2 regions of the Nitrincola sp. genome follow, and region 1 is predicted to be linked to the other one. Evidence: predicted binding sites of a transcription regulator. Region 1 holds the regulator's gene; the other holds the start of a gene.

Region 1 (7,296 bases):
TTGCTGACGTCAATTTGCACCTGCCGGTAGAGCGTGAAGCCTGTCCGCATAACCTTGCACCAACCTCAAGCACCACCGCACAACTGGTGATGGGCGATGCCCTGGCAATCGCACTCTTGGAAGCACGCGGCTTTAGCCCCGAAGACTTCGCCTTTTCCCATCCCGGTGGCAGCCTGGGTCGACAACTGCTATTGCGTGTAGATGATATTATGCATGCGGGTGAGAACATTCCTCAGGTCACGGTCAACACCTCGATCCGAGAAGCACTGCTGGAAGTAACTCAGAAACGCCTGGGTATGACAGCGGTAACCAACGCCACCGGCGAGCTGCTGGGTATTTTTACCGATGGCGACTTGCGCCGCACCCTGGATCAGGAAATCGATCTTAAAAATACCTCGATTGAAGAGGTCATGACCCGCGGCGGCACTACACTGAAAACAGGATCCTTGGCAGCAGAAGCACTAAAAGTCATGCAGGAACGTAAAATCAATGCGCTGCTGATTACTGATGAGCAAGGCCAGCTCGCCGGTGCGCTGAACATGCATGACCTGCTTAAAGCCGGAGTAATCTGACCATGACAGAAACCTTGTCCGATGTACTGAAGCAACGCTTGCAATCCATTCGTCTGGCCGTGTTTGATGTGGATGGTATATTAACCGATGGTTCGCTGTATTTTTTACCCGATGGTCAGGAAGTAAAAGCCTTCAATACGCTGGACGGCCTGGGGATAAAGCTGCTGCAGAAAGCCGGCATCAAGACAGCCATTATCACCGGACGCAGCTCATCACAAGTGAGCATGCGCGCCAAAGCACTCGGCGTTGACTGGCTGATACAGGGGCGTGAAGACAAGCTGACAGCTCTGGAAGAAATCTGGTTAGAAAGTGGAGACAGCGCAACCACTACCGCCTATATTGGCGATGATCTGCCGGACCTGGCGGCCATCATTACGGTCGCTTTTGGTGTCTCTGTTCCCAATGGTCATCCGGTAGTCTGCCAGGAAGCCGATTGGTGTACCTCCCGCCAAGGCGGTCATGGAGCGGCACGGGAATTCTGCGAAGTACTGTTATCAGCTCAGGGTAAACTGACCGGTCTGATTGAGGAATTTCGCTGATGTTTAGTGCCGCCCGCCTGAAACTGATAACCGGTCTGGCAATACTACTGGCCGCGCTGGTGTACTGGGGCATTTTTGGCAGTCCTGGTGAAACCGTTTCAGGTGACCCGGATAATCCAGATCGAGTGGACTTTTTTATCCGCGATGCGTACATCAGTGTATTCGATGAAAACGGACAACTCTCACGCATCGTCCAGTCACCCCATTTGCAGCATTTCCCGGCACCGGAGCTGATCACACTGAACAGCCCATTGATTACACTGCCTCGCGATGGACGTGGCGATACACAGATTTCGTCCGACCTCGGCAGCATGCCAGACGATGAAAGCAAGATTGAACTTGCAGGAAACGTCAGGGTTATTGATAATTCGGCTGCAGAAACACCTTGGGTACTGACGACATCAGTCATGACATTACTGCCACCGGATGATTATGCCGAAACCGATGCTCCCGTTCAGATTCAACAGGGAACCAACCGTACCGATGCTATCGGCATGCAGGCGTGGCTAAAAGAACACCGTATAGACCTGCTGTCTGACGTAAGAGGATATTATGCGACATACTAAAATGTTAATGCTGTGCCTGATCACAGCACTACTGATACTGAGTCAGACTGCTTACGCCCTGCCTGAAGACCAGGAGCAGCCAATCTATGTCTCAGCCGATCACGCCAGCATGAACGAACTCACTGGCGTCGCTGTGTATACCGGATCAGTTGAAATACGTCAGGGCACCATGCTGATGCTGGGTTCACGTGTCGAAATGCACCGTGATAATGCCGGTAGTATTTCCAGAATTTTATCGACTGGCTCCCCTGCTGAGTTTCATCAGCAAGCCAGTGCCAACCAGCCTACAACCAAGGCCTATGGATTACGTATGGATTACCAGGTACCCACTCAGACGGTAACCATTACTGAAAACGCTCGCGTTATGCAGGACGCCGACGAGTTCACCGGAGATCGCATCGTCTATGACATGGATAAATCTGTCGTGGATGCATTCAGAAGCGAGTCTCAGGATGGCCAGCGCGTGCAAATGATCATTCAACCGAAAGGCAACCAGTAGCCATGACCACCACTCTGGAAGCCCTGCATCTGGCCAAGTCCTATAAAGGACGTGATGTTGTTCGCGACGTTTCCCTGAAAATCAGCCAGGGCGAAATTGTGGGTCTGCTGGGTCCAAATGGTGCGGGTAAAACGACCTGCTTCTATATGATCGTGGGACTGGTAAATGCCGACAAGGGCAATATTCGTCTTGCACAGCAGGATATCACCCAATTGCCTATGCACAGCCGCGCCAAAAAAGGCATCGGCTATCTGCCACAGGAAGCTTCGGTGTTCAGAAAGCTGAGTGTCAGCGACAATCTGATGGCCATTCTGGAAACCCGTAAGGAGTTATCCAAATCAGACCGCACCCAGTTACTGGAAGAGCTGCTACAGGAATTCCATATTACCCATCTACGCAACAGCCCAGGTATGGCACTGTCTGGGGGGGAGCGTCGGCGCGTGGAGATAGCCCGTGCATTGGCCACGGAACCACGCTTCATTCTGCTGGATGAACCCTTTGCGGGTGTTGATCCGATATCAGTAAATGATATTAAACAGACCATACGGCATCTTCAGGAACGTAATATAGGTATACTGATAACTGATCACAATGTGCGCGAGACCCTCGACATTTGTGAACGTGCCTACATCGTCAGTGAAGGCGCCATCCTTGCAGATGGCAGTCCATCTGACATAATGGGCAACAAGCAGGTTCGCAGCGCCTATCTCGGCGACCAGTTCCGGCTTTAGTCACCATCCCTGCCTCTGAATAAGTGATCTTAACGGCATATGAAGCAAGCGTTACATCTCAAGATTGGCCAACATCTCACGATGACGCCACAGCTGCAACAAGCCATCCGCCTGCTGCAGCTGTCAACACTGGATCTACAACAGGAGATCCAGCAGGCGCTGGACAGCAACCCGTTGCTGGAAGTCAGTGATGATGAATCTGACACGACCGAAGCGCTCGTGGATCAAACCTATGAAGATAAAGAAACCGCTGCACTAAACAGCAATAGCGAAACGTCAGACAATTCAAACGAAGACACTGGGGCAGATACTGACTGGAATGAATCCATTCCCGATGACTTGCCCACTGACAGCAACTGGGAAGACACCTTCCAAAGCCAAGGCCCAGGCTCAGGCTCTGCTGCCGAAGGCGACTGGCCTAATCAAGACAATGATACCCGAGAAGACACCCTCCAGGATCATCTGATCTGGCAGTTGAACCTGACCCCCATGAGTGAACAGGACTATATGGTGGCAGAGGCCATTATCGACGCCACGGATGCGGATGGCTACCTGCGTAGCGACCTTGCCGAGCTACTGGAACAGTTCCAGGCACAACAGCCGGAACTGTTCATGGAAGCCGATGAAGATGAAATTCTGGCGGTACTCCACCGGGTTCAGCAATTTGATCCACCGGGGGTAGCCGCCCGAGATCTGAGTGAATGCCTGTGTATACAGATCAGGCAACTGCCAGAAACGATCGAATGGCGTGAGCAAGCAATTCGCCTTTGCCGGGAATTTTTACCCCTGCTAGGCAGCCATGATTACAAAACACTGATGCGCAAAATGCGTCTGAATGACGTTGAACTGGATAATGTCATCAACCTGATCCGCTCGTTAAACCCCAAACCCGGCGCATTGATCAGCTCCACTCAATCTGAATATGTCATACCCGATGTCATGGTGCGTAAAATCCAGGATGAGTGGATCGTATCCCTTAATCCAGATATCGCTCCTAAACTGCGGATCAATTCACAGTATGCGGATTTGATCCGACGTGCTGACAGCAGTGCCGACAATACCTACTTGAAAAATCACCTGCAGGAAGCGCGCTGGTTTTTGAAAAGTTTGCTGAGCCGCAATGACACGCTACTAAAGGTGGCAACCGAGATTGTCGAGCGACAGCGCGACTTTCTCGACACAGGTGATGAAGCCATGAAACCCATGGTGTTGCATGATATCGCTGAAGCGGTATCCATGCATGAATCCACCATTTCCCGTGTTACCACACAAAAATTCATTCATACCCCCAGAGGTATTTTTGAGCTTAAATATTTCTTTTCCAGTCAGGTTAATACGGCCGATGGAGAAGGTGCTTCATCCACAGCGATTCGAGCGCTGATCAAAAAGTTGATTTCTGCTGAAAATACAGCCAAACCCCTCAGCGATAACAAGATCGCACAACTGCTGAAAGAGCAGGGAATCAACGTAGCAAGACGTACCGTCGCAAAATATCGTGAGGCGTTAAGCATTCCGCCTTCTAATGAGCGCAAGCGTCTGCTTTAATTAACTATAGAGTACGACCTCATCGTACCGGCACTAAGGAGAGATACCATGCAGATCAATATAACCGGTCATCACGTAGAACTGACAGATGCATTAAATGAGTACGTTCGCAGTAAATTCGTGCGTCTTGAGCGTCATTTCGACAATATTACCAACGTACAGGTGACCCTGAGTGTTGAGAAGCAGCGCCAGAAAGCTGAAGCTGACTTACATGTAGCTGGAGGTGAAATATTTGCACAAGCCGAACAGGATGACATGTATGCTGCAATAGATGCCATGATCGACAAATTGGATCGTCAGGTCATTAAGCACAAGGAAAAAATGAAATCTCATAAATAACCACTAACTATTGACTATCACATGCCTATATCCGAACTACTGACTGAATCCCTGACACTCTGTCATATCGATGCCGTCAGTAAAAAACGTGTTTTAGAAATTGCCAGTGAAACACTGGCTGCCGAAATAGATGAACTGGAAGCTGAAGATGTCTTCAGCGCCCTGCTCAATCGTGAACGCCTCGGCAGTACAGGCATCGGCGACGGTGTGGCGATCCCACACTGTCGTCTGGCTGGCTGTAATAGAGCTCTCGCACTTTTAATCACCTTGAAAGAACCTATTGATTTTGATGCGATAGACAACCGTCCTGTCGACCTTCTCTGCTGCCTATTGGTCCCTGAAGATGCGGCTACAGAGCATTTACAAACACTCGCTGGTCTAGCCGAGCTCTTCAGTCAGTCAGAGATACGTGAAGCACTGCGAGGTGCTACTGATGCCGTCACGCTGTTCAGTCGTTTTATGAACGCTGCCGGGCAAGGAAGCTAAGCTGTGAAGCTGGTCATTTTGAGTGGTCGATCCGGTTCAGGTAAAACTACGGCGCTGCAAGCACTTGAAGATGCTGGTTTTTATTGCATTGACAATCTTCCAGCCATGCTATTACCTGAGCTGATCAAGCAAATGACCGAGGCCACAGGAAATCCTTCCAGGATAGCTGTCAGCATTGACGCCCGAAACCTGACCAGCAACCTGGAACGTTTTCCAGCGTTACTTGAACAGCTCAAACAGTTCAATGACCTGAGTTGTGAAGTAATCTACCTGGACGCATCGGAATCGACGCTGCTGAAACGTTTCAGTGCAACCCGACGCAAGCATCCGCTCACGGATACGCATTCTGGATTACATGAAGCGATCGAATACGAACGGGTTTTACTCGAACCCATCGCCACCCTGGCAGACATGCGGATTGATACTACACGGCTGACGCTGTATGAGTTACGTGATCGTATTAAACTGCGAATTACCAACAGGCGAGAACAATCGCTATCGCTGCTGTTTGAGTCTTTTGGCTTTAAACACGGTGTACCACTGGACGCTGACTTTACCTTTGATGTGCGCACACTACCCAATCCTCACTGGGTACCAGAATTGCGCCCACTGACCGGACTGGACAAAGAGGTACGTGAGTTTCTGCAGCAATCTACCGATGTGGATGAGATGATAGCGGATATCTCTCACTTTCTGGAACGCTGGTTACCACGTATTCGCCAGGATAACCGTAGTTACCTGACAATCTGTATCGGCTGTACCGGTGGCCAACATCGCTCGGTCTATCTGGCAGAATACCTTGCTAACCATTTCAGCCTGTCGATGGACAGTGTCCATGTCCGTCACCGCGAACTGACCTGATTGAGAAAAGCATGATTGAATCCCCCATCACTATCATTAATAAACTTGGTTTACATGCGCGAGCGGCGGCTAAACTCAGCACCCTGGCCAGTGGTTTTTCCAGCCAGATTCAAGTTGAAAAAAGCGGCCGTTGCGTCGACTGCAAAAGCATTATGGCGGTAATGATGCTGGCCGCCAGCAAAGGCACTGAGCTGATTCTTCGCATTGAAGGCACGGATGAACAACAGGCTTTTGAAGCCATAACCACACTGATTAACAACCGCTTTGATGAGCCGGAATAGAGCCCCCTTATGAACCCACCAGATCAACACAATTTTCAGGCCGATGACGAGGATACCATTGTCAGCCGCTCCGAGCTGAAACGACAGATGGATGCCCTGAAGCAACTGGGCAAGCGCATCACCGAATTGCGCCCTGACCAGCAGGAAAAAATTCCTATGGATAGTGTCCTCCGTGCCGCTGTAGCTGAAACGCGACGCATCACCTCCAACGGGGCATTGAAACGCCACATGCAGTTTATTGGCAAACTGATGCGACATGCTGACGTGGAGGCCATCCGCCTGGCACTGGATGAATTTGATACCGCAAGTCAGGCGCATAACCAGAAATTTCATGGCCTTGAACAATGGCGTGAACGCTTACTACTGGAAGGTACTGCCGGAAATGAAGCACTGGAAGCTTTTATCAATGACTATCCACAGACTGATATTCAGCTATTGCGTCAGTTGATCCGCAATACCCGGCGGGAAATTGAAAAGCAGCAACCACCAGTGCAATACCGCAAGCTGTTCCGACTCCTGCGCGATACCACCGAGTCAGACTGAGCCAGGACATCAGCCCTCGTTGGCATTCAGCAGGTTCAGCTGAGGATCATCCCAGTGACCCGTTAATGTATAGGCAATACGGGTCATTTTTTCGATTCGGTCACCCATAATTTTATCAAAAATGAATATCGCACCAGCGACCTGCGGTGCTCCAAGCAGCACCGCTCCGAGGGTGAGATTGCTGCTCAGCGGCACACTCACCTTAATGGTCTTATTCAGCTGTTGGGTATTCAGATTGACATTACCGGTAATTTCCATTGATGCCGATGGGCCAGTGAGCATGAATGGTTCACGGGTACTCGCCAGTCCCCGATTCAGATCATAGCTGGCCTTT
Region 2 (7,296 bases), on a different contig from region 1:
GAACCCATAGCGACTACAAAAATGGTCGGGTCTTGTTCGGACAGTACCCGTGCCGCTTGGGATAAGCGACGTGCGGCGCCTTGGCTGATACTGGTCATGGAATTTTTTCCCCTTGCGAAAGCTAATGGATATACTGAAACCGGCCGGTTAAGGCCGGTTTCAGTTATGACAGCCTGGATCAGGCCGCCAGTGTGATACAGTCGACTGGGCAGACCGCCACACAGCGCGGCTCACCCTCATCAACACACTCATCACAGCTGCTGGCATTGATCACATAGGTTCCACGCTTGGCGCTGATTGACACAGTGGGGCATTCCACTTCACAGTCGCCACAGGCCGTACAGATATCCGGATCTATTTTCATTGACATGGTTACATCCTCCACAGTTAACCAAGAAGCCTATGGCCTTCAGTCCATGCGTTTGGCGCGCAGGGATTTGGGAAGTGACGGCATGTTGTCTAGTGGATCGATGTAGTATCGCTGGCCACCGGCCAGTGTCAGCTCACCTCCCCACTTTTGCGGCTGGTTAAATTCCAGCGACTCAACCGGGACTTCCAGATCCTTTTTCGGCATGTAGAAGGTCAGTCCACCGTCTGCTGCCTGACTGATGATAATGTTGGCCATAGGTTTCTCCTGCACTGAATCGTCTGATTAACGCACCAGATCATAGTTAAAGTCTGTTTGCGCCATCAGACGGGTATCATCATCCATGCGCTCCAGTACGGCATTCACCAGGGTGGTCAGTATCGTCATCGCACCTTCGTAGCCCATGGTGGTTGAACGGTGCAGGTGATGGCGATCAAAGATCGGGAAGCCAATACGGATGAGAGGCACCTCGAACTCCTTGCCTTTATGCAGGGTGTCACGCTGGATAAACTTGCCGTAGGAGTTACCGATCATGAAGTCCGGTTTTTCAGTGAACATCAATGAACGGAAGTGCCACAGATCATGACGCGAAAACAGCTGGGTCTGATTGTTGACCGGTGCTGAATCCTGCAGCATTTTCTTCATGCGTTTTTCCCAGCGCTTGCCGCCGCTCTGGCAGAGTACATGGCTTGGCTCGGCACCCAGCTCCAGCAGAAACTTGGTCAGTCCCAGGGTAAAGTCAGGGTCGCCATAGAGGGCAAACTTCTTACCGTGTAACCAGGTGTGGGAGTCGGTCATCATATCCACCAGGCGTCCACGCTCCTTGGCCAGGCTATCCGGAATCGCTTTGCCTGTCAGACGCGATACTGCCATGAGGAAGTTATCAGTCAATTCCAGCCCCATGGGGATATCCAGCTTGGGAACATCATGGTGCCAGGTATTGGTCAGCAGTTTATCCGTTTTGACCAGGTGCAAGGGTTGCAGCAAGATGGTGGTGATGGCATTGGGCGCATCTTTCATTTCATCCTGTGTGGTACCGCCTGAATACATGCGGTACTCACCGTCTGCCGGTGTATCCAGCACTTCGGTCGGATCTGACAGCAGACTGTAATCAACGCCCATCTCCTGCATCATGCGATGGATAACACGGTAGTTACCCAGATAGGTCTCGAAACCCGGTACCAGGTTGATTTTACCGTTACTACCCACCTCTTTATCGTCCATGTGGTTGAGGGTGAAGTAACGGGCGATGCCTTCAAACATGTTGTCCCAGCCGGTTACATGTGAGCCAACAAAGGATGGCGTATGCGCAAATGGCGTAGGAAAGTCTTGCTCCACCGCACCGGCTTTTTTGGCGTTGCCGATAAAGGCATTCAGGTCATCACCGATAACCTCAGCCATGCAAGTGGTGGAAACAGCGATCATCTCAGGTTTGTAAAGTGCCTTGGCATTTTCCAGTCCGTCGATCATATTTTTCTGGCCGCCGAACACCGCCGCATCTTCTGTCATGGAATCGGAAACACAGGCTACCGGCTCCTTGAAATGGCGGTTGAAATAGGTGCGGAAGTACGCCACACAGCCTTGTGATCCATGCACATAGGGTAGGGTTTTTTCAAAGCCCAGTGCGCAGAGTACCGCCCCCAGCGGTTGACAGGCCTTGGCCGGGTTAACCGTCAGAGCTTCGCGGGCAAAGTTGAGCTCTTTATATTCAACTGAGGTGGTCCAGATGAAAGTGTCATCGACTGTATCGACCGGATGACCGTTTTCATAGTCACCTTTTTTGCGCGCCAGCACATCCTTGTACTCATCATTCTGGAACAAGGGGTAGCTTTGTTTGATATTTTCAATGTCTTGCATGACCGTCTCCTTGCCTGGCCGCTAATCTGCGGACGCAGGCGTGAGTAGTGATAAGGGAATCAGGCAACAGCCTGCTGCTCAACTTCTGGAAGTTGTTTCCAGGGCGGCGTCAGTTTTGACCAGCAGGGATTGTTCAGTGTCATGTCCATATCCTTGGCAAAAATGGCGAAGCCATCGTAACCATGGTAAGGGCCGGAATAATCCCAGGAATGCATCTGACGGAAAGGCACACCCATTTTCTGGAAAATGTACTTTTCCTTCACGCCGGAGCCGACCAGGTCGGGTTTGACGCGTTTGACGAATTCCTCAAACTCAAAACCGGTGACATCGTCATAAATCAGCGTGGCATTGCCGATATCGTTACGGGTACGGTCATAGTCATCGTTATGGCCGAATTCATAGCCAGTACCGACCACTTCCATGCCCAGGTCTTCATAGGCTCCGATCACGTGGCGTGGGCGCAGACCACCGACATACAGCATGACTTTCTTGCCTTCCAGACGTGGCCGGTATTTGGCAATGATTTCAGCTGACATGGCTTGGTATTTGGCGATAACCTTTTCAGCACCTTCTTTGATGTTGTCATCAAAATAGGCGGCAATTTTGCGCAGGCTTTCGGCAATTTTGGTAGGGCCAAAGAAGTTGTACTCAACCCAGGGGATGCCGTACTTTTCTTCCATATGGCGTGAGATGTAGTTCATGGAGCGGTAGCAGTGCAGCAGGTTAAGCTTCACTTTCGGGGTCTGCTCCATCTCCGCCAGGGTGCCATCTCCAGACCACTGAGCAACGACACGCAAGCCCATTTCTTCCAGTAAAATACGTGAAGACCAGGCATCACCGCCGATATTGTAGTCACCCAGAATGGCGACATCATATTGGCCTGGCTCTACACCATTGCCACCGCCTTCGCGGTCGAACACATGGTCACGGATCGCATCGTTGGCAATATGGTGTCCGAGTGATTGAGAAACGCCGCGGAAGCCTTCACAGCGTACGGGAATCACCGGTTTGCCGATCTCATTACTACTGGCTTTAGAGACCGCTTCGATGTCATCCCCGATCAGACCAATTGGACATTCAGACTGTACGCTGATACCGCGGTTGAGTGGGAAGAGTTGTTCAATTTCAGTGATGAGTTTGCTGAGCTTTTTATCACCACCGAAAACGATGTCTTTTTCCTGAAAATCAGACGTGAAGTTCATCGTACCGAAGCTGTCTACGCCGGTAGTGCCGACATAGTAGTTACGCCGTCCAGCCCGCGAATATTGACCGCAGCCAACCGGACCGTGCGAGATATGGATCATGTCCTTAATTGGACCCCAGACCACACCCTTGGAGCCAGCGTAGGCACAACCACGAATGGTCATGACCCCTGGCAGAGATTTACGGTTGGAGGTGACGCAGGTTTTTGCCTCAGCGGCGGTATCATTTACCGTTAAATGCTTGGCACGATCCTTTTTCGCCTTTTCCGGATAGACTTCCAGCACTTCCTGAATGAGTGCTTGAGCCTCTTCTTTGGTTAACTTAGCCATAACAGGTTTCCTCCAGCGACGTCTGCCCATCTGCAGAAACGCCATTGAGAATGAGTTAGCGAGCACTTACTGCTCATGTTGGCCTCAGCACGAGACCTATTAGCGTGCCTGGTTGCAATTAAGCAACCGCTTCAGCACGCTGACCGACAATACTCTCGTCCTCTTCTTCCAGAATGCCGAACTCCATCAGTAGTTCTTCCAGGTCGTCCATTTCCAGCGGCGTTGGTACTACAAAATTCTTGTTCTCAACAATTTTGCGTGCCAGGGCACGGTACTCATCGGCCTGCTTGGTGGTTGGATCGTATTCAATACAGGTCATGCGGCGGATTTCTGCATGCTGTACCACGTTGTCACGCGGAACAAAGTGAATCATGGTGGTACCCAGACGGGCCGCGAGTGCCATGATCAGCTCATCTTCACGGTCGGTATTACGACTGTTACAGATCAGGCCAGCCAGACGCACACTGCCTGAGGTGGCGTATTTCACGATACCCTTGGCAATATTGTTGGCCGCAAACATCGCCATCATTTCACCAGAGCAAACGATGTAGATTTCCTGCGCCTTGTTTTCACGGATTGGCATGGCAAAGCCACCACACACCACGTCACCCAGTACGTCGTAGAACACAAAGTCCAGTTCTTCATCGTAGGCGCCTTCCTCTTCCAGGAAGTTGATGGCGGTGATAACACCGCGACCAGCGCAGCCAACTCCTGGCTCAGGACCACCGGATTCAACGCACTTGATACCGCCGTAACCCACGGCCATCACATCTTCCAGCTCCAGGTCTTCTACTGAGCCGGCTTCTGCAGCCAAATGCATTACTGTGGTTTGTGCTTTTGAGTGCAAAATCAGACGGGTTGAATCTGCTTTTGGATCGCAGCCCACAATCATGACTTTCAAACCCATTTCTGCCAGCGCAGCAACCAGGTTTTGAGTCGTGGTTGATTTACCGATACCACCCTTGCCGTAAATAGCAGCTTGACGTAAAGCCATAGTCATTCTCCTCAAGTTGGAACATTTGGCGAACAAAATTGCTCACCGCTGCAGGTAATATGGCAAGGGCTGTGCCAAGTCTTAAAAATATTTTAACGTGTTGTTATTTATGTAAATTTAAAATAACCATGTATTGTTTGTGGTCGTTATGGAGCTGACAAAGCTAAACCTCTTGTCGGACTGGCGACAACAAAATTGTGGCTAACCGACAAGGTCCTTGTTAGGTGAAAGGTACGCAGCCCCCGTAATGCCGCCATTTACTGACCTTGTTGTGATCATGGCATGTGAATTGCTGTTGTTAGCTTGAACGTTATTTTGACTGAATGAAAACAGAGGCGAACCAGATGATGAATAAGACACTGCCTGACAGCCTGCTGGAAGCCATGCGCTCCGGTCAATGTGTACCGGTTATAGGGCCGGACGCACTCAACGACGTGACCGATCCGCAGGGCAATCCGATACCCGCTGATAGCGACAGCTTGATCATCGCCATGAATCAGGGGCGGCCTATGGCACCCAAGTTGATGTATGAGTTTCCACGTGCGGCGATGAATATCGAGCTGAAAAAAGGCCGTAAGGCGGTTACGCGGTTTCTCGACACCACCTACCGTGATACCACCTGGAGTGTTTCCAGCATTCATCAGCAACTGGCGTCACTGAATCCGGATTACATTATCGATATGAACCGTGATACCCAGATGCAACTGTTATGGCGGGACACCCCGCATATCCTGGTTGTTGGGGTGGCGCGCATTACCGGTGGTAGCGAACGCTATCGTCTGTTTCATTACAACGGTAGCCAATATGTAGCCACTCAGGCGTCTTGGTTGGATACAGACTTGCCGGTGTTGTTTAAACCCGTGGGAACGCCCTTACCTGAATCACTCTATATTGCTTCAGATGCAGATTATGTCGATTACCTGACAGAACTGATGGGCGGGTTCGGAATGCCACCCTTCCTGAAGCAGCAACGCCTCGGGAAACAGTATTTGTTGCTGGGCTTGCGCCTGAACCGTGATACCCCGCGCATGCTGCTCAGTGATATTGCCTATGGTGCTGGAAAGCCTGCTGGCTGGGCTTGTCTGCCTGATCCGACCGCAAATGAAGAGAAATTTCTAAGCCGCAAAGGGTTTCAAATTTTGTCAATGACACACGAAGAGTGTCTGGCGGCACTGGTTGAAGCTACCGATCCCTGCTATGCCTGAATGAGGATGTATATCATGACAGATATGACTGCGACACTACGTTTGCAACATTACAATTTACCGGCCATGGATCGTGCCCACCATCACTTTACGGCACTGCTGGGTGCACTGCCGATGGTGTCAAAAACCGCATTACCTTGCCTGCTGAATAGCCTGATATTGAATGCCCGTGAGCATTTTGATCAGGAAGAACGCTTTATGCAGGTAACCGGCTATCCCGGCTATGATTCACACCGCCGACAACATCAGGCGTTGCTGAAAATGTTGGATGACTATCATCAGCAACTACAGCATCAGGTGGGACCCGATGCGCTTACACTGCACAGTCAGTTATGCCTGTGGCAGGATGAGCATCAACAAAACTGGGATGACCCGTTGGCACAATACCTGCGTCATGCACATAGCTGGCATCCGCATGAGCAAGTGCTGCTTAGTTTAGAAAGTTGATTGACTTTCAACCACCTGGATCAGTTTATCCAAAAGGGGTGAGCGGAAGCGTTCAGCTGGATAAACGAGACTGGAGAGGAAAGCGTAGGGCGTATCGACAACTGGCTGCTCGTATAGCTGACCTGTCGCCAGGTCGGCCTCAACAACGCAGCGCGGTAGCAATCCGATACCCATGTCAGCAAACAGACAACGACGGATGACTTCAACGTTTGCAAAGGATTGCCGAGGTTTTAGTTGTAATCCCTGACTGCGAAAATGCGCTTCGGCACGCACTCGGTAGGTACATCCGGGCTCTGTCGTGATTAAGGGCTGCTCAGCTAATTGCGCCAGGGTGAGTGCTGTGTTCTGGAGCCGTTGGCGATGGCAGACAAAAATCACCTCTTCAGTATGCAGTGGGTGCTGGATCCAATCATGACTTGTTGCCAGGGACTGCGTCACTAAAATGGCGGCATCCAGTTCGCCCTGCTCAAACGCACGGTTATAATCAAATGGTTCATGGGTAAGTAACAGCTCAATGCCCGGCGCATCTTGCTGAAGCCCTTCAATTAATGCCGGTAAACGGTAGATGCATATTGAGCTGGGTGCAAAAACACGCAACTGACCGTGAGCTTCATTGATGAAATGCTGTGCCCGGTATCGAATTTCGTCGGCCTGATGGATAAAACTTCGAAAAGCGGTTTCCAGCTGGTGGGTTGCCGCCGTTGGCACTAAGCCACGACCAGCGGTAGCAAAGAGTTGTATACCTAATTCGCTGGAAAGCTCTTTTAACTGCGCCGAGACACTGGAGGGTGCAAGGTGCAGTGCTTTGGCTGCTGCCTGAACACTGCCTAAATCGAGCACTTTTAATAAGCTACGTACTTGTCGAGGCGTCATTGTTCGAAAATACCATTGAAT

What was found. Region 1 encodes sigma-54, which starts transcription at its own class of promoters, with help from an activator protein. Its sites were predicted from a motif close to TGGCACNNNNNTTGCTNT; they were not measured.
Region 2: nifH (nitrogenase iron protein) is a predicted target of sigma-54. The motif match lies at 4,810-4,827, and genes of this name have one in related genera.

What each region holds. Positions count from the first base shown of each region.
Region 1 is NZ_JBLXDN010000001.1:331,658-338,953, forward strand. It holds gene ACN0R1_RS01520 (KpsF/GutQ family sugar-phosphate isomerase) at 1-572, shown strand, start outside; gene ACN0R1_RS01525 (KdsC family phosphatase) at 587-1,111, shown strand; gene lptC (LPS export ABC transporter periplasmic protein LptC) at 1,111-1,677, shown strand; gene lptA (lipopolysaccharide transport periplasmic protein LptA) at 1,664-2,176, shown strand; gene lptB (LPS export ABC transporter ATP-binding protein) at 2,179-2,907, shown strand; gene ACN0R1_RS01545 (RNA polymerase factor sigma-54) at 2,947-4,452, shown strand; gene hpf (ribosome hibernation promoting factor) at 4,501-4,791, shown strand; gene ACN0R1_RS01555 (PTS sugar transporter subunit IIA) at 4,813-5,277, shown strand; gene rapZ (RNase adapter RapZ) at 5,281-6,138, shown strand; gene ACN0R1_RS01565 (HPr family phosphocarrier protein) at 6,150-6,419, shown strand; gene yjgA (ribosome biogenesis factor YjgA) at 6,429-6,962, shown strand; gene ACN0R1_RS01575 (YhdP family protein) at 6,972-7,296, opposite strand, start outside.
Region 2 is NZ_JBLXDN010000010.1:95,115-102,410, forward strand. It holds gene ACN0R1_RS09710 (dinitrogenase iron-molybdenum cofactor biosynthesis protein) at 1-98, opposite strand, end outside; gene ACN0R1_RS09715 (4Fe-4S dicluster domain-containing protein) at 179-370, opposite strand; gene nifT (putative nitrogen fixation protein NifT) at 410-625, opposite strand; gene nifK (nitrogenase molybdenum-iron protein subunit beta) at 653-2,224, opposite strand; gene nifD (nitrogenase molybdenum-iron protein alpha chain) at 2,284-3,756, opposite strand; gene nifH (nitrogenase iron protein) at 3,875-4,750, opposite strand; gene ACN0R1_RS09740 (SIR2 family protein) at 5,095-5,955, shown strand; gene ACN0R1_RS09745 (bacteriohemerythrin) at 5,971-6,402, shown strand; gene ACN0R1_RS09750 (LysR family transcriptional regulator) at 6,391-7,275, opposite strand.